Regions from separate parts of the Bacillus sp. DX3.1 genome, predicted to be linked through region 2. Evidence: riboswitches for the same ligand, from Rfam matches in the RefSeq annotation. Region 2 holds a riboswitch; each other region holds the start of a gene.

Region 1 (7,734 bases), 780 kb from region 2:
GGGGTTTTTTCATCCCTCATCTATCTTCTTTGCTTTCGCCGAATTTTGAGGTGGGGGTATTACTGCCCAAGAATAGCGGAATAAAGGTTTCTTTCTTATACAAAAATAAAAACGAGCAAATTGCTTTATGCAACATGCTCGTTTTCATTTTGAGAATTTTTTTTATTATCCCGCTTCATTAATGGATAGAAGGCAAAGCCGATTACAAATAATCCAATCCCAAGTAGGAATGTTTTTAAGTCTGCGGCTCCTGTTTTGATGACCCATAGTGCATATACAATTGCTATGGTCGCGACAATACCATCCATAATGCGCGTACCTTTTTCATTTTCATATGTTTCACCAGTTGCGACGAGTTTTAATTGGAAGATTGGTGAAACGAGATATGGAATTAAGTAAGCCAGCGTTGATACGGTAATAACAAATGTATACGCTTCGGCAATCGTTCCTGATAGTGTTGAGAATAAGAACACTTGCGACATAATATTTGTTAGTCGCAAGGAATGAATCGGACTTCCCTTTTTGTTTGTTTTTGCAAAGAATGAAGGGAAGAATCCTTCTTTTGCTGCTTGATACGGTACTTCTGAGCTTAATAAAATCCAGCCTAGAATGGAACCGAATAAGGAAGTAAGGGCAAGAAGTGCCATTAATTTCCCACCACCATGTCCCATTGCAGCATTTAATGCATCTGCTAATGGACGTTCAGAAGTTTGTAATTTATCAATGTGAAGAACACCCATTGTTAAAATGGTAATTCCTAAATAAATTCCTACTGTTAAGAGTAAGCCCGTTACAGTTGCTCGTTTCACAACTTTGGGGGATACAGCGCGATTCGATAATAATACAGCTGATTCGATCCCAATAAATGCCCACAATGTTGTGAGAGCGGCTAAGTTTACTTGTGAAAGTAGTCCATGTGAAACGCCTTCTTTATCGATCATCGCTGTATACCATTGACCAAATTTTGAGGCTTGAAATGCAAATAATGTCACAACGATGAACAGAAGGAATCCAGTAACTTTCGTTGTTGTTGCTAAAAAGTTTAATTTTCCAGCTCCATTTACACCGTTTGTTAAAATCAAATGTGTGCCCCATAGCAAGAAAGAACAGATGGAGAACGTAATGAGTTTTCCAACTTCAATATCAAAAGAACCAATTGAAAATAAAAGACGCGTATCTTTCATAATTGGGAAGAAAAGCGATAAGTAACCCGCAAAAGATGTAATAATAGCAACGTTACTCGCCCAGTTTGCAACCCAATAGCCCCAAACCATGCTAAAACCAGCCATTTTTTTCTTTTTTGGTGATTTGAATAAAGCGTATGCGTGACTTTGTGGCCCTGTTGTTAAATCAGGACGACGAATTGCTAAATTACCGAAAACAAGCGCTAGCATTAAAACACCAAATCCTGTTGTTAACCAAGCTAACGTAACGCCGAGCGGGCTAGCTGTTTGTGCCAATGTACTTGGCACCATAAAAATACCAGCGCCAACCATGTTACCGACAACAAATGCTGTCAGTACCCAAAAGCCCCATTTTTTCTGTTGCATAAAAGAATACCTCCAAAGTTAGTATAACCAAGTCAAGCGAGGAGATATGTATGTCTTCCGAAAAAGGAAGAAAAGCAAGTTCCATACAAAACAAAAAAAAGCACGTGGAATTGTCGTTACGCGCTTTCTATCTTATAAGAAACCCACGACATACCTCTCGATAGCTCTCCACAAGCAAAATGCCTGTGACAGTTCTGCACCTATTCAATGCAGACCCAGCAAGAATGTACAGTGGGTACTTCTTACTTCGGCAACCATTCCTTTCTCATTCGTTCATCAATGCCACTACATTTCCCGAAATGATACTCTTAATGACTGCAACCTCTACCTCACCGAGATACGAATGAGGATTTTATGTATAAAGTTAACGTAATCAAGGGTAACAAATGTATTTTTATTCGTCAATGGATATAGTAATAATCAGACTATGGTGAACACTTTGTCATTAAGAGCAGGAAGGAAAGCTTTATATTATTGTTGTGTTTTCGTGTTTCTACAATAAAAAAGAAGCTGATAGCCAAAAGTCCACGACAAGTGGTCTCTTGGCTCAGCTTCTATATGAAAAATTATACTAAGTTTAGTACAGTTACTTTCTCGCGTGTCATAGATTCAAGGCTCTTGCGAATACCTTGTGCACCCATACCAGAACCTTTTACACCGATGAATGGGAAGTGGTCAGGGCCACGCTCTGTACGTCCGTTAATTTGAACGGAGCCAGTGTCGATTTTGTTTGCAATTGCAAATGCTTTATTAATATCTTTTGTGAAGACACTTGCTTGCAGACCAAATTCTGATTTATTGGCAATTTCAATTGCTTCTTCATCAGAAGAAACGCGAATGATTGGAAGAATTGGGCCGAATGGCTCTTCCCAAGCAACTTTCATTTCTTCTGTAACATTGTCAATTAATGTTGGGTAAATTAAGTTGCGTTCACGTTTATTACCGATCACGATTGTAGCGCCTTTTTCTACTGCATCGTCAACTAATCCTTGAACGAAATCAGCAGATTTATCGTCGATTAATGGCACGATTGTGCTGTCTTGTTCTGGAGAACCGACAGATAATGCAGCCACTTGTTCTTTTAATAAGCTTACAAGTTCGTCTGCTACTTTTTCATTTACAAGCACGCGTTTAATTGCTGTGCAACGTTGACCTGAATAAGAGAATGCACCACTAATGATATGGCTTGCAGCTTCTTGTAGGTCAGCATCTTCGCGTACGATACCAGGATCCTTACCACCAAGCTCTAATACAAGTGGAATCATAGCCGCTTTTTTCGCTAAGTGAGCTCCTGTATTTGTACCGCCTGTGAACGATACCATATTTACGCCAGGATGTTCTACTAAGTAGTCACCAATGACAGAACCGCGTCCTGTTGCTACGTTTACAAGTCCTTTTGGAAGACCCGCTTTATGAAGTGCTTCAACCATTTTAATACCGCTAATCGCGCCTTGTGTTGCTGGTTTAAAGATAACAGCATTTCCCATAATAAGAGCTGGTGCAAGTTTTGCAGCAGATAAGTTTACAGGATAGTTAAATGGTGCAATTGCTAGAATTACGCCGCGCGGAACACGTTGAACAATAGCAAGTTTGGATTTAGATCCACCAGGGAAGCTATCTCCCATCATGCTTTCGCCATGCATATGAAGTGCTTCATCTACAGTGTAACGAATTAAATCTGCTGTACGAACAACTTCTTTTTTCGCATCTTTATAGCCTTTACCGACTTCTTTCATTACAATATCAGCAATTTCATCTTGCATATTTATGAGCTCATCAGCCCATTTATATAAATATTTTGCGCGATCTTGAAGAGACGCTTCAGCCCATTCTTTTTGCGCTTGTTTTGCAGATTCAATCGCTTCATCAACTTCTCCGCGAGTAATTGCTTGTACTTTACCGATTACTTCATGTAAATAAGGTGATGGGATATCAATTGTTTGTCCAGATGAACTTTCTCTCCATTCACCGTTTAAATAAAATTTGTATGTATTGCTAGTTGTCATGATTAGTCCTCCTAAAATAGCAACTTGTAAGAGTGAGTATATGGTGATTGTAGGGCGTTTGAGAATATTTTTCAAACAAAATGTTTGTGAAAACGGTTACTCATATGAAATTTATTTTGTATGCCTTTTCATGCGGTAGTTAACCTTATTTGCACGTGAAATATAGGGTAATCTGTATAGTATCAATAGACGCATTTTTAAGTTCGTTTAGATTGTAGAAACTTTATCTCCGCTATTTGCGGGCAGTAATACCCCAACCTCAAGATTCTAAAGAAACCAAAGAAGCTAGGTGGGGGCTAATAATTAGTGGAGGATGAAGAAAACCCCCACTGATTAAAATTTCACTTGATACAATTGTTAAAAAAATAATTGACAGAAAAGTCTCTAAAGTTATAAAATTAAAAATGGAAAATAAAAACAAGGAGGTGTGCGTAATGATTGTAGTTGTAAATTTGACTGGCTTAGCTATATTACCTGGAGTGAAATATCCATATCATTACGCAACCTGTACGGAAAGATAGAGCTTTTTTGTTTTTTGAAAAAGCGTACGTTGCGTATATCGTAACGTACGCTTTTATGCGTTTTTCGCATATCGTCAAGCGGCGGTATGCGTTTTTTTGTCCCTTTTTTGGGTGTTCCCATACTTTTTGTATGGTTTTCATACTACATCGAATATAGAAAGGAAGGGAAAATGATGAAACAATACGGTCTTCGAAATGTAAAAGCAGGAGTTTTTGATACCGGATAATGGAAATGGGATAAAACGAGATTTGGAAGGGAGAGATTATATTGTTTTCAGTATTACAAAAGCTAGCTTGGTTTTTTAAAGCGCATTGGAAAAGGTATAGTATAGCGATTGGGGCGCTTTTAATTGTAAATGCAATTGAAGTTGTTCCCCCAAAGGTACTCGGCTTAGCAATTGATGATATAAAGGCAGGAGCTTTAACGAGTGCGGTGATTATGAATTATGTTTGGATCCTGTTTGGGGTAACGATAGGAGGGTATGCGCTCACCTATGTATGGCAACAACAATTATTTGGCGGGGCATTCGTACTTGAAAAAACGATGCGTTCCAAGTTTATGGGACACTTGCTGAAAATGACGCCAACTTTTTATCACAAGAATCGTACCGGTGATTTAATGGCACGGGCTACAAATGATTTAAAAGCGATTGCCATGACTGCAGGGTTTGGTATATTGACACTTCTTGATTCCAGTTTATATATGTTGACGATTGTGTTCATGATGGGATTTTCAATTAGTTGGCAGCTGACGATTGCTGCGCTTTTACCGCTCCCAATTATGGCGTATGCCATGAATATATATGGGAAGAAATTACACGAACGCTTTACGATTGCCCAAGATGCTTTTGGGGATATGAATGATAAAGTACTCGAGTCGATTGCAGGTGTTCGTGTGATCCGTGCATATGTACAGGAGAAAGCTGATGAACAAAGGTTTCATCACTTAGGAACAGATGTGTACGAGAAAAATATGAGAGTGGCAAAAATTGACGCACTGTTTCAGCCGACAGTCAAAATGCTTGTTGGACTTAGTTATTTAATTGGTTTAGTATACGGAGCGTTTTTAGTATTTCAAATGAAAATTACACTGGGAGAACTTGTTTCCTTTAACATCTATCTTGGGATGATGATTTGGCCGATGTTTGCCATCGGTGAATTAATTAATGTGATGCAGCGCGGAAATGCCTCGCTTGATCGTGTAAATGAAACATTAGCGTATGAGCCTGATGTGAAAAATATGAAAAAACGAGCGCATGTATATAAGCCGGAGTATGTTGATTTTGATGAGGTATCTTTTTTATATCCAACATCGTCAGAGCTCAATCTGAAAAATATTTCTTTTTCATTAAAGCAGGGAGAGACACTTGGAATCGTTGGGAAAACCGGAAGTGGTAAAACGACACTTGTTCGTCAACTTCTTCGCCAATACCCGCTTGGAACAGGAGAAATTAAGGTATCAGGTGTTGCACTAGGTGAAATACCAATTGATCATGCACTAGGCTGGATTGGATATGTACCGCAAGAACATATTCTATTTTCAAAAACAGCGCGTGAAAATATTTTATTTGGGAACAGAGAGGCAAGTAGAGAAGAGCTTCAAAAGGCAATTGAAATTGCTGCGTTTAAAAAGGATTTAGAGTTTCTTCCAGAAGGATTAGAGACGCTTGTAGGGGAAAAGGGTGTTTCTTTATCCGGTGGGCAGAAGCAGCGAATTTCGATTGCACGCGCAGTGATTCAAAATCCAGAAATATTAATTTTAGATGATTCTTTATCTGCTGTTGATGCTCGTACAGAAGCGGCAATTATTGAAAATATAAGAAGAGAACGGAGCGGGAAAACAACGATTATTACAACGCATCGCCTATCTGCAGTGCAGCATGCTGATTGGATTCTCGTTATGGATAATGGTGAGATTATCGAAGAGGGAACACATGACAGGCTCGTTCATGAAGAGGGTTGGTATGCAGAACAATTCGAAAGACAGCAAGGAGAAAGTATAGAGGGTGAGGTGAAAATATGAGTGTCGGAAAAAGGTTATTTCAATATGCAATGAAAGTAAAAACAACCATTATTGCTGCACTTGCTATGTTGTTGATTTTCGTTATTGCTGAGCTTGCAGGTCCATTTGTTGCGAAGACGATGATTGATGATCATATTGTCGGAATAGAGAAACCATGGCATGAAACGGTGAAAGGTGAAGATGCCGTTTCTTATAATGGCACTTGGTATAAGCGAAGTGATCGTTTTGAAAAAGGAGAACAAAAAGGAAAGGAAGTTCGAGTGATACAAATTGGCTTTAAGTATTATTTTGTCCCAAATAAGATTTCCTTTGAAGGAGCACGTTCTATAAAAGGGGATATCATTACCGTTCAAAGCGGAAAAGCAACGCAAGTGTATAAAGCAAAAATGTTAACAGGGGCGGAAGTGTATTCGTTTTATGAACCGGAGATAAAAAGGTTACTCCTGCTTGGCGGAGGTTACTTTGCCTTATTATTGATTGTGTCATTATTTGCATATGGTAAGCAGTTTTATTTACAGAAAGCATCTAATAAAATTATTCAAATTATGCGTGAAGATGTATTTTCGCATATTCAAACATTGCCGATTCGTTATTTTGACCATTTACCAGCGGGGAAAATTGTATCGCGTGTAACGAATGATACAGAGGCAATTCGGGAGTTATATGTAACGGTTTTAGCAACATTTATTTCTAGTTTTATTTACATTATCGGGATTTTTGCTGCTTTATTTTTGCTTGATATAAAGCTGGCGCTCATGTGTTTACTCATTGTACCAATTTTAATTGTGTGGGCTATTATATATAGAAAGTATGCTTCTGTATACAATCATAAAATGCGCTCTCGTTTATCAGATATTAATGGTACAGTGAATGAATCAATTCAAGGGATGCCAATTATTCAAGCATTTCGTCAAGAGCGCGCGACAAAAGAAGAGTTTGAAGAATTAAATGAAGACTACTATAAGTATCAAAACAAAATTTTAAATTTAAATGCAGCAACATCGCACAATTTAGTAGGGGTGCTTCGTAATATTGCTTTTACAGCGGTGATTTGGTATTTTGGCGGTGCTTCTTTAAGCGCTACAGGCCTTATTTCTTTAGGGGTGTTATATGCCTTTGTAGATTATTTAACACGACTCTTTTCACCAATTACGAATATGGTGAATCAGCTTGCAAACTTAGAGCAAGCACGCGTTGCATCAGAGCGCGTATTTGAGTTGTTGGATGAAACAGGAGAAGCTGTGCACGAAGAACACATACCACGTCTTAGAGGTCATGTTCGATTTGATGATGTTTCCTTCTCTTATAACGGAAAAGACGAAGTGTTAAAAAACATTTCTTTTGAAGCGAAAAAGGGAGAGACAGTTGCATTGGTCGGTCATACTGGATCAGGAAAAAGCTCGATTATGAACGTGCTCTTTCAGTTTTATGAATTCCAAAAAGGAAAACTTACAATCGATGGGCGTGATGTAAAAGATATGCCAAAACAAGCGCTGCGTGAGCATATGGGAATTGTACTGCAAGATCCGTTCTTATTTACAGGAACGGTTGCATCGAACGTGAGTCTAGAACATCCGAAAATTTCGAAAGATAGAATTGTAAAAGCACTTCATGATGTGGGAGCAGAGCGATTT
Region 2 (7,734 bases):
TTTATGTCGGTTTTTTTAATTTGTATTTATATAGATATAATGTGTAGTATGCCAAAACGGTAGAATAAAGGGAAAACAATAAGCATATTAGGGAAGCGGGCTAATTATTTGTTTCATTGATGTTTCTAAATGTTAAATATGGAAAGAAATGAGGAGAAGAATATGTTACACAGTTTACGAGCAATAGAAGAAGCACAAAGGGGAAACTTACATGTCAAAGAAGCGAATTTATGGTTGGGATTTTTATTAGAAGAACACGGAACTGTAAGTGTAGAACGGAATTATCGTAGTGCATTAGATTATGTGGAACGAACGCTGCGGCATTTGGAAAAGATGGATGTGTCATATGGTATTCGTTTACGTGTGGAAACTGTTCTATGCTGGAGCGAAGTATCAAAGTGTGGTTCTGTTACACAACGTAATAAGTGGAAAGAATTAGGGGTTTCGTTTTTGGCGCATAATGAAGACTCAGCTTGGATTTATAGACGTTATTTTCCATATGATGATGTAACGGTTGCTCTCATCCGTACACATGGCTTGGTAGGACAAGTTCTGCGAGGAGAAGTATCCATGAGTTCCCATGAAGAATTGGTGAGATTATGGAAGCAGGGAATGATTCAGATAGAGGAACTTCGAGAAGTACTTCGAGTTTTAAATGAGTGCATTATTACTGGGGTATCGTCTGAGCTATGGGGGCGAGTACAAGGTGATGTATATGAACGTATTGATCAGATTCTCTGCGGAGAACTTGTCGAATATAGTGTGAAGGAACGAATTCGCCGGTTACGTACCGTTGCTTCTCCCAATGATAAGCACTTTGAACAAGAATATGCTGTAATCATGAATGATGCGCTGGAAGAAATGTTTACTACTTTATTTCATTATGACCTTTGGTATGTAGAAGCGGCATTAACTCACTTCAATTTTGAAGAATTCGTAAAAGTATTCGCTTTAACATATCAACGTGCCATTCATACGAATGTGGACCATATTAGTTTTCAGCCTCTTATGGATGCACTGTATTATGAGAGAGACGGAGAGAGACACTTAAATATATATGCCAAACGTGCGATTGAAAAGGTACTTCGAAGTGTATCGCTGGTCGAATTGCTGAATATAAGTCATATACCAAAAACAGAAATGTATCCAGAATTAACAGAAACAGAAAATGTGTTGACAGTTGGGTTTGGAACGAGTGAAGTTGGAAAAACGCTAATTGAATTTTGTTTAGCTTGTAAAAAAGAAAATAATGCTCATTATGAGCAAGCTGTCATGATGTTATGTGAAATATTTGGTTTACGCCGCGATGCGTTTGATCGCTTGGAAAATGAAGAAGAGTATCTTGCACATATGAATGGAAATGTAGATGAAAAAGCTGCTGTTCTTCCGTATGTTGTAGGAGATACGATAGTAGAAATTGGTCCTGGCGGGGGCGCCATGATGAATAAATTCAAAGAGGCTTATCCTGATAAGTCGATTATTGGTGTGGATTTATCACAAAACGTAATTGAGAAGTTAACAAATGATAAATACGAAAAGGGACACGGTTGGGATGTAACGTTAGGGGATGCTTTAAATCTTGCGGATACCTTCGAACCAGAAAGCATTTCTACTGTTCATTGCGGTTCTGTGAATCATGAAATCTTTTCATATGGAGAAACAGACGGCAAGAAGTTCAATATTGCCACAATGAAAAGATTAGTGGAGAGTGTCTTTCAAGTTTTAGAGCCTGGTGGGCGTTGGATTATAAGGGATGGAGTAAAAACAGAAAGTGATGAATGGTGTGAACTGCATTTTCATGATGAAACGGCGATGCCTTTCTTGCGAAATTATCAACGTGATTTTAAAGGGCGCCAAATTGCTGTAGAGGTGTTGAGTGTGGAGAGAGTACGTATGCCGATAAACGATGCAATGGAATTTTTATATACATATACGTGGGGACAAGAGGCGTATCCGCATGAAGTACAAGAACAATTTGGTGTATTCACACTTCAAGAGTATATTGATTTTATAGAGGATGTCGTAGGTTCAGAGAATGTAAAGGTGATAGAATCGAAACAGTATCTCTTAGCAGGTTACAAAGAACATCTCTCTCCCAAGGTCACACTGTATGATAAACATGGTGAACAGAAGTCATTACCAAGTAGCACATGTTTACTAGTGTTTGAGAAAAGCTAAATCGAAAAAAATTTTGTGAAAGAAAAGCATGTCTAATATTCCTTGTTCATCATCTACTAAAAGGATATTTTCTGTGCGCATTATGTATCCGCCTTTACATATTTTTTATTGTAATTTATCCCGCTATTTGCGTGTAGTAAGGCCTCTACCTCAAGATTATAAGGAAACTAAAGAAGAGAGGTGAGAGCTAATAATCAGTGGGGATAAAGAAAACCCCCACTGATTAAAGTTTCACTGCATAAAAGAATTGGGAATTGTTTGAGAATGTGTGTAAGAAAGTTTTTGTCCCGCTACTCAAGATTCAGAGAGAAACAAAGAAGGTAGGCGGGGGATAACTGCCCGTAAAAAACCGATTGGTGAAGGCTAATTATCAGTGGCGGATGAAGAAAAAAATCACTGATGGAAGTTTCATTTTATGGCATAAAAATAACAACAAAGAAGATACTCTTTGTTGTTATATATGAAAACGATTATAGAGTTAATTTGTTTGTAACATTGGATGAATTTTTGCCATAAACGATTGATGAAGTGCTTCTACACCATCCACTAAATGAAGGCGATCAATAACGACAGATACTTTAATTTCAGATGTACTTACCATTTTAATATGAATATTTTCTTCTTTTAATGTAGAGAACATGTCAGCAGCAACACCTGGATTGGACACCATACCTGATCCAACGATTGATACTTTTGCTAAATGATTTTCATGCTCTACAGATTCATAGTGAAGTGCTTTTTGAGTTTGTTCTAATACTGCTAGTGTTTCTTTTAAGTCATTGGAATGAATAGAGAAGGATAAATGTACAGTTCCTTCATTTGTAATGCTTTGAATAATGATATCAACATTAATGTGAGCATTAGCTAATGTAGAGAAGATGGTTGCAAGTGAGCCTTGCTCTAATCCTTTAATAGTTACGCGTGTAATATTATCTTCAAATGCAATACCTTTTACGATTGATTGTTGTTCCATGTTACATTCTCCCCTTACGATTGTTCCGTTTTCTTGTTCCATACTTGAGCGAACTTCTAATATTACGTTATGATTTTTCGCAAATTCAACTGCACGTGGATGAAGTACGCCAGCACCGAGATTTGCCAGTTCTAGCATCTCATCATAAGAAATTTCATCTAGTTTATAAGCGTCTTTTACAACGCGTGGGTCGGTCGTGTAAACTCCTGTTACATCTGTATAAATATCGCATTTTTTTGCTTTAAGTGCAGCAGCTAATGCAACGGCAGTTGTATCAGAGCCACCGCGGCCAAGTGTTGTAATTTCTTTTTCTTCACTTAATCCTTGGAAACCAGCGATAATTACAATTGTTCCTTCTTGTAAATATGATTGAATGCGTTCTGGGTTAATATCAGTAATCCGTGCACTACCATGTACAGATTCTGTTGTAATACCAGCTTGCCATCCTGTTAGTGAAATTGCCGCATAACCTTTTGCTTGTAGTGCCATTGTTAATAAGGAAATGGTTACTTGTTCACCAGTTGTCAGAAGTATGTCCATTTCACGTTTGCTAGGATTTTCCGTAATAGCAGTAGCTAGTGAAACTAATTCATCGGTGCTTTTCCCCATTGCGGAGACAACAGTGACAACACCGTGCCCTCGCTCATATTCTTCAATGATTAAATCTGCTACATGTTGAATGCGCTGAATACTTCCGACTGAAGTACCACCAAATTTTTGAACAATCGTTTCCATTGCATATTCCTTCTTTCGTCCATATTTGTTAAAAGGTCAGGAAAGGTGTGACAACACATAAGAGAGAAATCTAGAAATCCCCTTTATTCCTGTAGTTACCGGAAAGAAAATAAAAAAACACCATCTCAAATAAGTGAGGATGGTGCTGTTACAGGAAAAGGGAAACAGAAAAAGGAGCTAATAAAAAAACCGCCAAAAAAGGGAATATCATATAAAATGTGATATCTCTTTTTTGTAGATAGCTCTTCATACATACACGTCTGTATATATGACAGTTCTGTTTCTATTCGAAAACAGCCCCAATTGATATGTGCAGAGAAACTTATCAATTTCGGCAACACTTCCTTTCTTCTAAATTCATCGACATCTCTGTGTCTCCTTTAGAATACTTATAAGCGTTGCAACCTCTATCTCACGTTTTGGGCGAGAGTGTTTGGTTTATGAAGTTATTGGTAACATTTGTTTTATAATAATGAAAATATTTCAGGAAATCAAGTGGTTCATTAATATTCAGAATATTGAACCTATTATTATTGAAAAAATAATAGGTTTATCACTGAGAAGCTGAACTATATAAATACAAATTAAAAAACCGACATAAAACCTTTCTTTTTAGGTGGGAGAGAGCATCCGTTCATGCATAGAAGCGGTCAGATCCTTTTCCTGCGCCAGACATAGTGAAAACAAAGAGAGAAAACGGGTGTAGGTCACCTTTTGTTATCTATAGCCGCGGCTTATATGTCGAAAAATCAAAATGGATATATAGAGTAATAAGAAATTTCTATGCATATCCTAAGCTAATAGGGGAATGAATATTTCTTCACTATGCATAATATTAAGCAAGCACTTGTAAATCAAGCGTACTAAAGAGAAACGGTGATTTTACATACGCTATTTGCGGGTTAATAATCAGTGGGGGATGAAGAAAACCCCCACTGATTGAAGTTTCACTTTATAAATAACTCAACTTTTGCTAAGACGGATTATGTAAATACAAAATCCCTTCAGCACCTCCGTTTTGCTTTGAAAAGCTGGATAAACTGCATGGCAGAGTGACGCATTCAACAATGGTTTGACAGCTTCACATTTGGACCGAGTGCCGTTATGAGGAAGATTGCGAAAACACTTTTGAGTCGAAAAGAAGCATTCCTTGCCTGTGCCATCCATCCTTATTCAAATGGGATTACAGAAGGAACAAACAATAAAATCAAGCTACTCAAGCGTCGAGATTACGGCTATCGCAACATGGAACGATTCAAATTGCGAATTCGTCTTGAAACTGGTAGCTTATTCAAACATGTCAACTACAACTTATGGTGATGAACCAAATAATAGAAAGTATGTTAAAAAAGTTTAGCGGAAATATAATTTTACATATAAATGAATTATATAGATAATATGAATGGAGGGGTGTAAATGAAAAAGAAAAAACCAATTTATGTTCAAACTGAAATGGCAACATCAATGGACGAACTTTGGAAATATACACAAGATCCGAAGCTACATACAGAGTGGGATGCACGTTTTACCGGCATATCATATTTAGAGAAAAAGGAAGGCGAGCCACAACGTTTTTTATATAAAACAAAAATCGGTTTTGGGCTTGAAATAGCTGGAGAAGGAGAATCGATAGGAGAATTACAAAAAGAAACGGGAGAGCGAATTTCTTCGCTGAAATTTTGGACAGACAGCAAGTTATCATTGATACAAGTAGGAAGAGGCTATTGGAAGTATACGCCGAATGGAAAAAACATTAGCTTCGAAACGCAGTATGATTATGACACAAGGTTCGGAAGTATAGGGAAATTCATAGATTTATACATATTTCGCTCGCTATTAGGTTGGGCAACGGCATGGAGTTTTGATGCTTTAAAATTATGGTTAGAAAAGGGATTTCATCCACGCTTATTATTACGAAGAGCGGTTACGTATTGGCTCGTTTGTTTCTTATTTTCATTTGTTTGGATCTATCAAGGGCTAATTCCGAAAGTGTTGTTTGCTCATCCGGAAGAGGTACGGATGCTTTCTGTTCTTATTGGTTCAACTGATAATAGTATATTAGCTATTAAAATGATTGGATTTTTAGAAATATTGTTTGGAATCATGTGGTTGTTACCTTTTCAAAAGAGGAAGTTATTTTTATTTCATATGACCATTCTATTGGTTTTGATAGCTGCAGCAGGATTCACAAATGTTGCTAGTTTTATACAACCATTTAATCCAATTACCTTAAATATTACACTAATTGGATTATCAATCATTGGCTATATGAATAGTAGTGACTTACCACGAGCAAAACATTGTAAGAGAAATAGAAAGGGGTAAACATGTGCCTAGCATCTATGAAACATTATTAGGAGAATCCTATCATCATTTACACCCAAAATTACAAAAACGTTATGCAATTACGGAAGAACATAGCTTTATAGGAGAAGGGCGAATGGATGAAATTACAGAAGGTTCTGTTGTTGCAAGAACGATCTTAAAAGTTGCAGCAAAGTTCCGGATGTTCTTTTCAGAAAGAGGCGAAGAAGTGCCATTTACGATTCATAATACTGCAGAGAAGGATCATAAAGGTGAAGTATTTGTAAGGTGGAACCGTATGTTTCTATTTGGAACAAAAAAGCGTTATTTTAATGCCATTATGTACTTAAATGATGAACAAGATGAAATTGTTGACTATTTTGGTGAACCGCATTTGCTTGTATCAACGCTTGCGTTTCATGTTGATGAAAAAGGAGCGATTCATATTGCATCGAAAAAGCAATGGTTCTACTTATTTGGAATGAAAATACCATTGCCAAAGTTCTTATACGGAGAGGCAAAGATTACAGAGAGCTATGATGATGAATTGGATTGTTATCGAATTCATGTACAAGTCCGAAATCCATTGTTAGGACCGCTTTTCTCTTATAAGGGAACGTTTATGGAAAGGGATACAAATTTATGAAAAATATAGCTATTGGACTTATATGTTACATCATTTTTCTGATAGTGGAATGGCCAAAGTTACATCCCGTTGAATCCATCATTTTATTATCGATTCTTCTATTTATACCAATGTCATTTTGTATTGTTGATAAGTATAAAAGAGATGGATCTATATTACCATTACATAGGTTTGTATCGCTCCTATATCCAGTGGCAGCGATTAGTGCAATGCTTGCTTTTGTAACAAATCAATTTTTCTTTGCGATTATTTGGTTCTTATATACAGGTATCATTGCTTTATTCGGATTAAGTAGATTGCTAGAAAGAGGATGGAGGCCGCTAGAAGAAACGGCAATTGATAGTGGTTTTATCTACTTGTTTTTAGGTGGTTTTTGGTTCTTTGCCTCGGTAGCAAACATACCAATTATGCAGTTTAGTTCAGATATTGTTTTGCTAACAGCAGCTCATTTTCATTATTCTGCTTTTCTACTTCCTTTATCTGCAGGTTTGCTAGGTAGAAAACAACAGAAGAAAAATAAACTGTATGTGGTCATTACGTTTATTATCGTCATCTCTCCGATGACAGTAGCACTTGGTATTACCTATTCGAGGACATTTGAATTTTTTGCCGTACTTATTTATCTTATTTCGCTTTACGCTTATGGTGTTTTCGTGTGGAAAACGAAATTTACCTTTATGAGTGCGGAAATTCTTCTTATTATTTCGTCTAGTACACTTATGATTACGATCTTCTTTTCGCTTTTATACTCATATGGGAACTTCCGGCAAGTCATGACCATTACGATTGCTCAGATGGTTTGGATTCATGGAGTGGTGAATGGAATTGGTGTGGCATTGCCTGTGTTTGTTGGCTGGATGATTGAAAAAAATGCTCCGATATACATACATTATGGAAA
Region 3 (7,734 bases), 1.2 Mb from region 2:
GTCTTCATCTTGTTCTCAAGCGGAAATATCAATTGAATGATTACTATGCAAACAGTGCGGTACAAGAAGCAAAGGCATTGTTTACAGGTTTAATGGAGTTACGGAAGATATATGAGAAACAAACACAAGAGAAGCTCAAGAAAATCAAAAAGAAGTTGAAGCAAGAACGTACAAAACTGACAAAGCTTCGTAAAATCAAACAAAGTTGTGTGAAAGGAAAGATTACGTTTCCCAAAAACTCCCGCTTTTCGAAGAACAATAATATTATCTCCTTGTCTCGTAAAGAGGACACATTCATTTGGCTGAATGAATATCTGTTTGAGCACCAGTACTTAGATGTTCAAATCAAAAGGATTCAAGCAAAAATCGGTCGTTTGACTCATCGACAATACCGTTTAAAGCAGAAGCTTGAATCGTACCAAACGCATATTCCTAGCGCGGTGTTTGGGAGTAAAAAACTGTTTCGGTCTCAATTTACAATCGATGAGTTTATACATAACCATGACAAATGGAAAACATTATTTTTCCGCGCCCGAAATAAACAACTCATTTTATCTGGCCGTAAAGATGCCAAACACGGAAATTTTGTGTTTCAGTATGTTATTGAGAAGCAGGAATTATGGATGACGACAAGTACAGGAAAACCGGTTATGTTTCCAGCTGTCACATTCCCGTATGGACAAGAAATCATTGAGGAAGTAATCACAAACCAATTACAGTGTAAGAATAAGAAAAACACGGCAAACCGATTGCGTGGTCTGTTGAAGACTATGGTGAGTATTATATTGTGAAATGCTTAGTCGATGTACCGGAAAAACCTCACACGAATTACAGTAAAGCGGATGGAGTGATTGGTGTAGATTGTAATCTAAAACATTTTGCTTGGGCGCATGTAACGAAGGATGGGAATTACAAAGGAAGTGGTTCCCTCCGTTTTTCCATGATAGGTAAATCTACCGGACAAATCACAAAGATAATTGAAGCGGAAGTCATTCGATTAGTTGACTTAGCAGAGCGGTATAACAAGCCGATTGTAATAGAAAAGTTAGATACCACGCAATCTAGGGCAGGGGATCGGTACGGAAGTAAGCGAGCGAATCGAATGAAGAGTATGTTCGCTTATAAGAAGATGACAGACGCAATTCTGGGTCGTGCGGATAAAATGGGCGTGGCTGTCTTTCAAGTCAATCCAGCATATACTTCTATCTCAGGGAAGATGAAATATATGCGGAAACTTGGCATCTCTATTCATCAATCTGCGGCCTTTACGATTGGGCGTCGTGGATTAGGGTATAAAGAAAAAGTGCCTCAAGTGCTTCAACCTTATATTCTAAAGAAAGAAGCGCACCACTGGACCCATTGGCATCAATTAAACAATCGATTTGATATTCGTACGCATCATTTCTATCAGTTATATCATGTGAATCAGCCGAAAGAGGCATTACAAATCGAACGATTAGACTTATTTGAAAGTGAAAAGAAAAAACTAGCAAAACTGTTTGCATAATGAAAAAGACGCCTTGTCCCAGTCTCTTACACTTGTCACCAGAGCAGATAACAGGTCTAGGAACTGGATGAATGACAGGGTGTTCTTCGCCTCGATATAAGAAAAAGTAGCTGTACCTTTTCTGTTCTCCTCGGAAGACAGAAAGAGGTCGTCTTGCCTAAGGACACTACCGAATTTCTATATCGTTGTATCCTCTTTGTTGAACGAGAGGAAGTGTTTTTGTTAGGCAGAAACAGTAGAATCCCCCACCTCAAGCTCGTGTAGAGGTAGGTGGGGGTAGTTCAATATACTGTTTGGCATGACATATTTGAGTATGAACTATATTCTTTTTAGATTAACTGGAAAAAGATTTTTAAAACATACTAATCTATCAGCAAAAATACACGAAGAGTCCTGATCTCCAGGGCTCTTTCTATCTTCTATACATCTTTTTATACATCTCTACTCAGTCAACCATTGTATATACCATATTTCTTTATGTCCTCATGCAAAATTGCATGAAAATATGTATGGAAATCTAGTATAATTTATCTTGAAGTTCCTAACATGCTTCATCATGTGTGCTATTACCAAATTGGTTATACCCTGAACAAATATAGAAAAAGAGCTCCTTTTAAATAAAAGGAGCTCTTTTCATACTGTTGAAAAACAATCTAGTCAATAGACAAAACCTGAAAATTTCGATAAAATCTCCTCGTGAATGAAATGAAGCGAGGAGATTTTTTATGTACGTTACATATTCCATGAAAGAAATTGAAGAAAATCGAAAGTACTATGAAATGATGTATGATGCTTCGCATCATTTAGTAAAGATGGATCAAGTGATGGATTGGGATTTTGTGACAAGGCGATTGGAAGTGTTCTATCCACATCGTATCGGTCGACCAACGAAAGATCCGATTATGTTAGTGAAAATCTTATTAATTCAGTATTTGGAAGGCTTTCGCTCGGTTCGTTTTACATGTAATCAAGTAAAACAGAATGCGACGTATCGTTGGTTTTTAGGGATTTCCTCGAATGAGAAGATTCCAGATCACTCAACAATCTCTAAGTTTCTCTCGCAACGTCTACGAAATGCGACGTTTTGGGAGGAGCTTTTTCAGCATTGCCTTCGTGTGATTCAACAAGAAGGGTTTATCGCAAACGAAACATGGGTGGCGGATGAAACAGAATTAAAAGCGAATGCGAATAAGCGTGTACGCGAAATCTTGGCGGAAGAAAAAGTAATAGAAGAAAAAGATGAGGATTTAGTGATGATTAACGATCACCGTGTGCGTCATGGGAAGAAACCTTTACAAGCGAAAGGCTCAAAAATAGAAGAAAAACAGACAAACATTAGCCCTGTAGATTCTGACGCTCGCTTGTCCGTCAAACACGATCAACGCGGACGCTTTGCCTATTTTGAGCACCGTATCGTGGATTCGCTTCATAACTTTATCATCGCCACAGATGTCACCGCCGCGAATGTGCCTGGGCATCGTAAATTGATCGGACAAGTTGAACGGTTAAATCAATTATTGGGGAAGTATGCGAAAGAAATCGCCCTTGATTCAGGCTACTACAACGCTTCCCTCGCGCGAAGGTTGTTTCAACGTGGCTTCTTCGTCTACATGTCTTATCGTCGATTTACAACGAAGGATCATCCAAAGTGCCGTCGTTATCAATTTAAACAAGTAAACGAGGATCTCTACGCCTGTCCTTGCGGTGTACCGTTTTATTATAAAACAACGAATCGTCAAGGTTATCGTGAATTCAGACCACCTAAAGGAAGTTGTCAATCCTGTCCATTTGCGAAAAAGAAAACCAAGATCGTGTGTTGCGAATTTCTATCCATCAAGAAATTTACGATCAGTTAAGAGAACAGCGCTTATCAATAAGAGGAAAAATTCTCCGTTCCGTTCGTCCGTCTACGGTTGAACTGAGTTTCGCACATAGTAAAGAACTCCACGGTTTGCGCTATGCACGATACCGTGGAGTTCAAAAGGTTAAAGTACAAGTTTTGATGACCGCCATCATACAAAACTTAAAAAAGTGGACCAAACTACGCTCGCTTAAGCAAGTTGGTTTACACCTAACACATCAAATTATAGAAGAAACCATTCTATAAAACAAATAGAAATCAAGAAAATGCCAAAAAATTCGGCATTTTCTTAACATAATCTTTTTCAACAACGTGAAAAGAGCTCCTTTTAAATAAAAGGAGCTCTTTTTCTAATAACACTCATACAAATGGTCCATATATCAAACATAATTCTAATACATGGACCATTTGTATAAATTGCGTTAAAAAAATATGATTAACTGCGTTTTTGTTTCTTATTTGATGAAGGTACTTTAATGGAACCTGCTTCTTGTGTAGTAGTTCCTTGACTTTCGACTTGTGAAGAACCAAGACTTGATTTGAAGCGATCCTGTTTAATTTTTTGTTGCATTTTGTATACCTCCAACGTTATTTTTTGTTTAGAAGTGAGAAACTATGCAGGAAAAGAAAGAAAAAAGACGAAAAAAGATGGAGAGCGTAATATCCAATAAAGCAGAAAAGAAGGGGAAGTCCATGACTAACATCAAAATTGAACTTGTAGAACTAAATGCAGAAAACTGGTATGAGTGTTGTAACTTACAGGTTTCTGAAGAATAGATCAAGCACATAGGATCTAATGCAGTATCAATTGCACAGTCTAAATTTGAGCCATCATTGAAGCCTTTTGCTATACATTTGGGAGGAAAAGCAGTTGGGTTTTTAATGTTTAATACACTTGAAGAAGAATTAGATGGTTACTGGATTTATAGAATAATGGTTGATAAAGATTACCAAAAGCAAGGAATAGGAAAAATTGCAACGCAGTTGATAATTGAAAACATGTCTAAATTACCGAATTGCAAGAGAATTGTTGTGGGCTATCATCCAGAAAATCAGGGAGCACATGCTTTGTACGCAAGTTTAGGGTTTGTAGACAAAGGGGACCGGTTTGGGAAAGAAATGGCAGTTGTTCTAGATGTAAATGCTTCATAAAAACTTAGCCTGGTACATAGTGAATGACAAAAGAAGCTAGTTTCATACTAGTTTTTTTACATATTCAAAAATATATCTTTTGTTATGTAGAAAGAATAAATTCCTTCAAACTCTTGAAATTCCGTGTCTAAGTTTTGGACTTTTTCTTTAAATGGAGGAGACTTCATCATTATCGAGCTAATGGGAATACATAACTCAAAATGGTTAGCTAATAGATACAAGAAATAAAAAGGTAAGGGACTCTATTAAACATAGCTAATAGGGTCCCTTACCTTTATTCTTTATGAGTTTATAATGAAAAATTGATAGGATTTTATTCTTTTAGTTCACATTTATCAAGCGGAATCACTTTTGTTTTATTTTTAAATTTGTAACCTAACCAAACGACTAGGAAGAGTGGTAAACCAATATAAGAAACAAGTACACCGTTCCAATCAATGGATTCTCCTGTAAACGCTCCGTAGTTTTGTCCTAGGATAACAATGGAGCAAAGTACAAAGGCGAAGATAGGACCAAATGGGAACCATTTAGCTTTGTAAGGTAAATCTTTTAAATCTTTCCCTTGTGCGATATATGCTTTTCGGAAACGATAATGACTGATTGCAATTCCGATCCATGCGATAAAGCCTGACATTCCAGAAGCGTTTAGTAGCCAAATATATACAACACCGTCACCGAATAAAGAAGCTAAGAAAGCAACGCAACCAACTAAAGCCGTCGCAATTAATGCGTTAACAGGTACACCGCGGCTGTTTAATTTTCCTAAAAATTTCGGTGCTTTACCTTCACGAGCTAAATTCCAAAGCATACGAGCGGAAGCATACATGCCAGAGTTACCAGCAGAGAGAACAGCAGTTAAAATAACAGCGTTCATAACCGATGCGGCAAATGCAACACCTGCTTTTTCAAATACAAGTGTGAATGGACTTACCGTTACATCACTTGCTGCAAGACTTTCATTTGTATATGGGATTAATAGACCGATTACAAGAATTGCGAAGATATAGAATAAAAGAATACGCCAAAAGATCGAGCGAATTGCTTTTGGAATACTACGTTCTGGATCTTCTGTTTCACCGGCTGCGACACCTAATAATTCAGTTCCTTGGAATGAAAATCCAGCTGCCATAAATACACCTACGATTGCCATGAAACCACCGTTAAATGGTGCATCAGCAATTGTGAAGTTTTCAAAACCGACAGGTTCACCGCCCATAATGCCAAAGATCATCATAAATCCAACAATTAAAAAGATAATAACAGTTGCCACTTTAATGAGTGCAAACCAGTATTCTGCTTCTCCAAAGCCTTTTACAGATAAATAATTTAAAAGAAACATAATGACTAAACAAATGCCACTCCAAAGTAAAGAAGGAGTATTTGGAAACCAAAACTTCATAATTAATGTTACAGCTGCAAGTTCAGCGGCAATTGTAATGGCCCAGTTGTACCAATAGTTCCATCCAAGTGCAAATCCAAGTGATGGATCGACAAATTTTGTTGCATATGTGCTAAATGAGCCTGCAACAGGCATGTAAGCAGCTAATTCAGCTAAGCTTGTCATTAAAAAGTAAACCATAATTCCAATTGCGGCGTATGCTATGAGAGCACCACCAGGTCCTGCAGTGTGAATGACACCACCGCTGGCAAGAAATAGTCCGGTACCAATTGTACCGCCGAGAGAAATCATTGTAAGATGGCGAGATTTCAATCCACGCCGTAGTTCACCTTGTCCTTTGGCGGATTGATTTGTAGAGGTAGATTGTTTTGTAGCGCTATTCATGTTCAACACTCCTTTTCTTGTAAGATAGGAAGGAGCGGGGGAGATAAATACAAAAAACCACCAAAGTAGTTTGGCGGAACGTTTCACAAATAACCACCCCATCATACCCTTCCGTTAAGATAGCACCCCACGTTTACACGGTAATTTGTAAACGTGACAGTTCTGTTCCTGTTTGGAGACAGCCCCAGCCCAATACTTCCAGAGAAGAAGTACAAACTTCGGCAGCTTTTCCTTTCAAACGGGTTCATTGACATTCTCTGTGTCTCAGCCGTTCTACTATTAAAAGCCGCAACCTCTACCTCATCGGATTGATGAGGATTTGTTTATTGCTATGATTTTTGATATATGGCAATTGTAATGACTTTCTGAAAATATTGCAAGGTATTTTGTAGGAAAAAATCAAAAAAGATCGGTTATTGTATAGGAAACGTTTTCAAAACTCCACCCGAACCTAGTATTATGTAAAAAATTTTAAAAAAGAATCGAAGAAAAACCCTGTTATACAAATATTTCGCAAAAAAACATGAAAAACCCTTCTGAATTAAGAGAAAATTCAGAAAATTAAATTCGACATTATTTTACATGATGTCTTCTATAGGAACGATATGTTAACAATGTAGGGAAGGAAATTGGTGAATTTGAAGTATAATTTCTATGAAATATTAAAAATATGTAAATGAAAATAAAAAGTAAGCAAACCATATGTCTGCTTACCTTAATTTCGTATATGTTTCTAAATAAATCCATTTTGATTTTTCGACATATAGCTGCGGCTATGGATAACAAAAGGTGACATGCACTCGTTTTCTCTCTTTGTTTTCACTATGTCTGGGCAGAAAAAGGATCTGATCGCTTCTATGCATGGCCGGATGCTCTCTCCCACCTAAAAAGAAGGGGTTTATGTCGGTTTTTTATCTTGTAAGTTTAAGGCGAAACTTGTTTTTGATTCTGATATACAACATTTTGTTTTGTAAGTTGAGAATGACTTCGAACAGAAAAGATAAGAGCAATCACAACGACGAGACCTACGGCAATATAAGAGAGCGCAATAATGGTTGGATCCACTTTAAACGATGTTAGTAATGTGCGAATGTTTGTGAAAATAATAAGCCCACCAACAAGTACACCAAGTAAATGAGATGGTACAATTCGTACTAACCATGCAGCAATTGGAGCTGCAACAATGCCACCGAGCATAAGTGAAAATACCCAAACCCAGCTGATTTGTTCCCAGCCAAGTGAAATGAAAAATCCAATGGTTGCTGCTAATGATACAGGAAATTCACTTGTGTCAACGGAACCGATGACTTTACGTGCTTCGTTGCCGCGTGCAAGAAGTACGGGTGTCGTAATCGGCCCCCAGCCACCACCACCTGTTGAATCAACAAAGCCTGCGAATAGTCCTAATGGAATCAGTTGTTTGCCAGGTAT

What was found. Region 2 has a riboswitch for lysine ahead of QRE67_RS08480 (aspartate kinase). Riboswitches for the same ligand answer to the same signal wherever they lie in the genome.
Region 1: linked by a shared signal. The riboswitch ahead of QRE67_RS04540 (amino acid permease) and the one ahead of QRE67_RS08480 (aspartate kinase) in region 2 are both predicted to bind lysine.
Region 3: linked by a shared signal. The riboswitch ahead of QRE67_RS14100 (amino acid permease) and the one ahead of QRE67_RS08480 (aspartate kinase) in region 2 are both predicted to bind lysine.

Annotation. Positions count from the first base shown of each region.
Region 1 is NZ_CP128153.1:923,012-930,745, forward strand. It holds gene QRE67_RS04540 (amino acid permease) at 126-1,550, opposite strand; lysine riboswitch at 1,704-1,885, opposite strand; gene QRE67_RS04545 (NADP-dependent glyceraldehyde-3-phosphate dehydrogenase) at 2,117-3,556, opposite strand; gene QRE67_RS04550 (ABC transporter ATP-binding protein) at 4,346-6,100, shown strand; gene QRE67_RS04555 (ABC transporter ATP-binding protein) at 6,097-7,734, shown strand, end outside.
Region 2 is NZ_CP128153.1:1,698,147-1,705,880, forward strand. It holds gene QRE67_RS08475 (class I SAM-dependent methyltransferase) at 163-2,178, shown strand; gene QRE67_RS08480 (aspartate kinase) at 2,657-3,886, opposite strand; lysine riboswitch at 4,118-4,304, opposite strand; gene QRE67_RS08485 (transposase) at 4,946-5,206, shown strand; gene QRE67_RS08490 (DoxX-like family protein) at 5,303-6,211, shown strand; gene QRE67_RS08495 (DUF4166 domain-containing protein) at 6,216-6,836, shown strand; gene QRE67_RS08500 (YndJ family protein) at 6,833-7,734, shown strand, end outside.
Region 3 is NZ_CP128153.1:2,866,285-2,874,018, reverse strand. It holds gene QRE67_RS28905 (hypothetical protein) at 1-791, shown strand, start outside; gene QRE67_RS28900 (IS200/IS605 family accessory protein TnpB-related protein) at 788-1,507, shown strand; gene QRE67_RS14120 (transposase) at 2,233-3,363, shown strand; gene QRE67_RS14115 (transposase) at 3,324-3,614, shown strand; gene QRE67_RS14110 (YuzL family protein) at 3,805-3,939, opposite strand; partial or broken gene QRE67_RS14105 (GNAT family N-acetyltransferase) at 4,062-4,520, shown strand; gene QRE67_RS14100 (amino acid permease) at 4,834-6,303, opposite strand; lysine riboswitch at 6,416-6,609, opposite strand; partial or broken gene QRE67_RS14095 (sulfite exporter TauE/SafE family protein) at 7,228-7,734, opposite strand, start outside.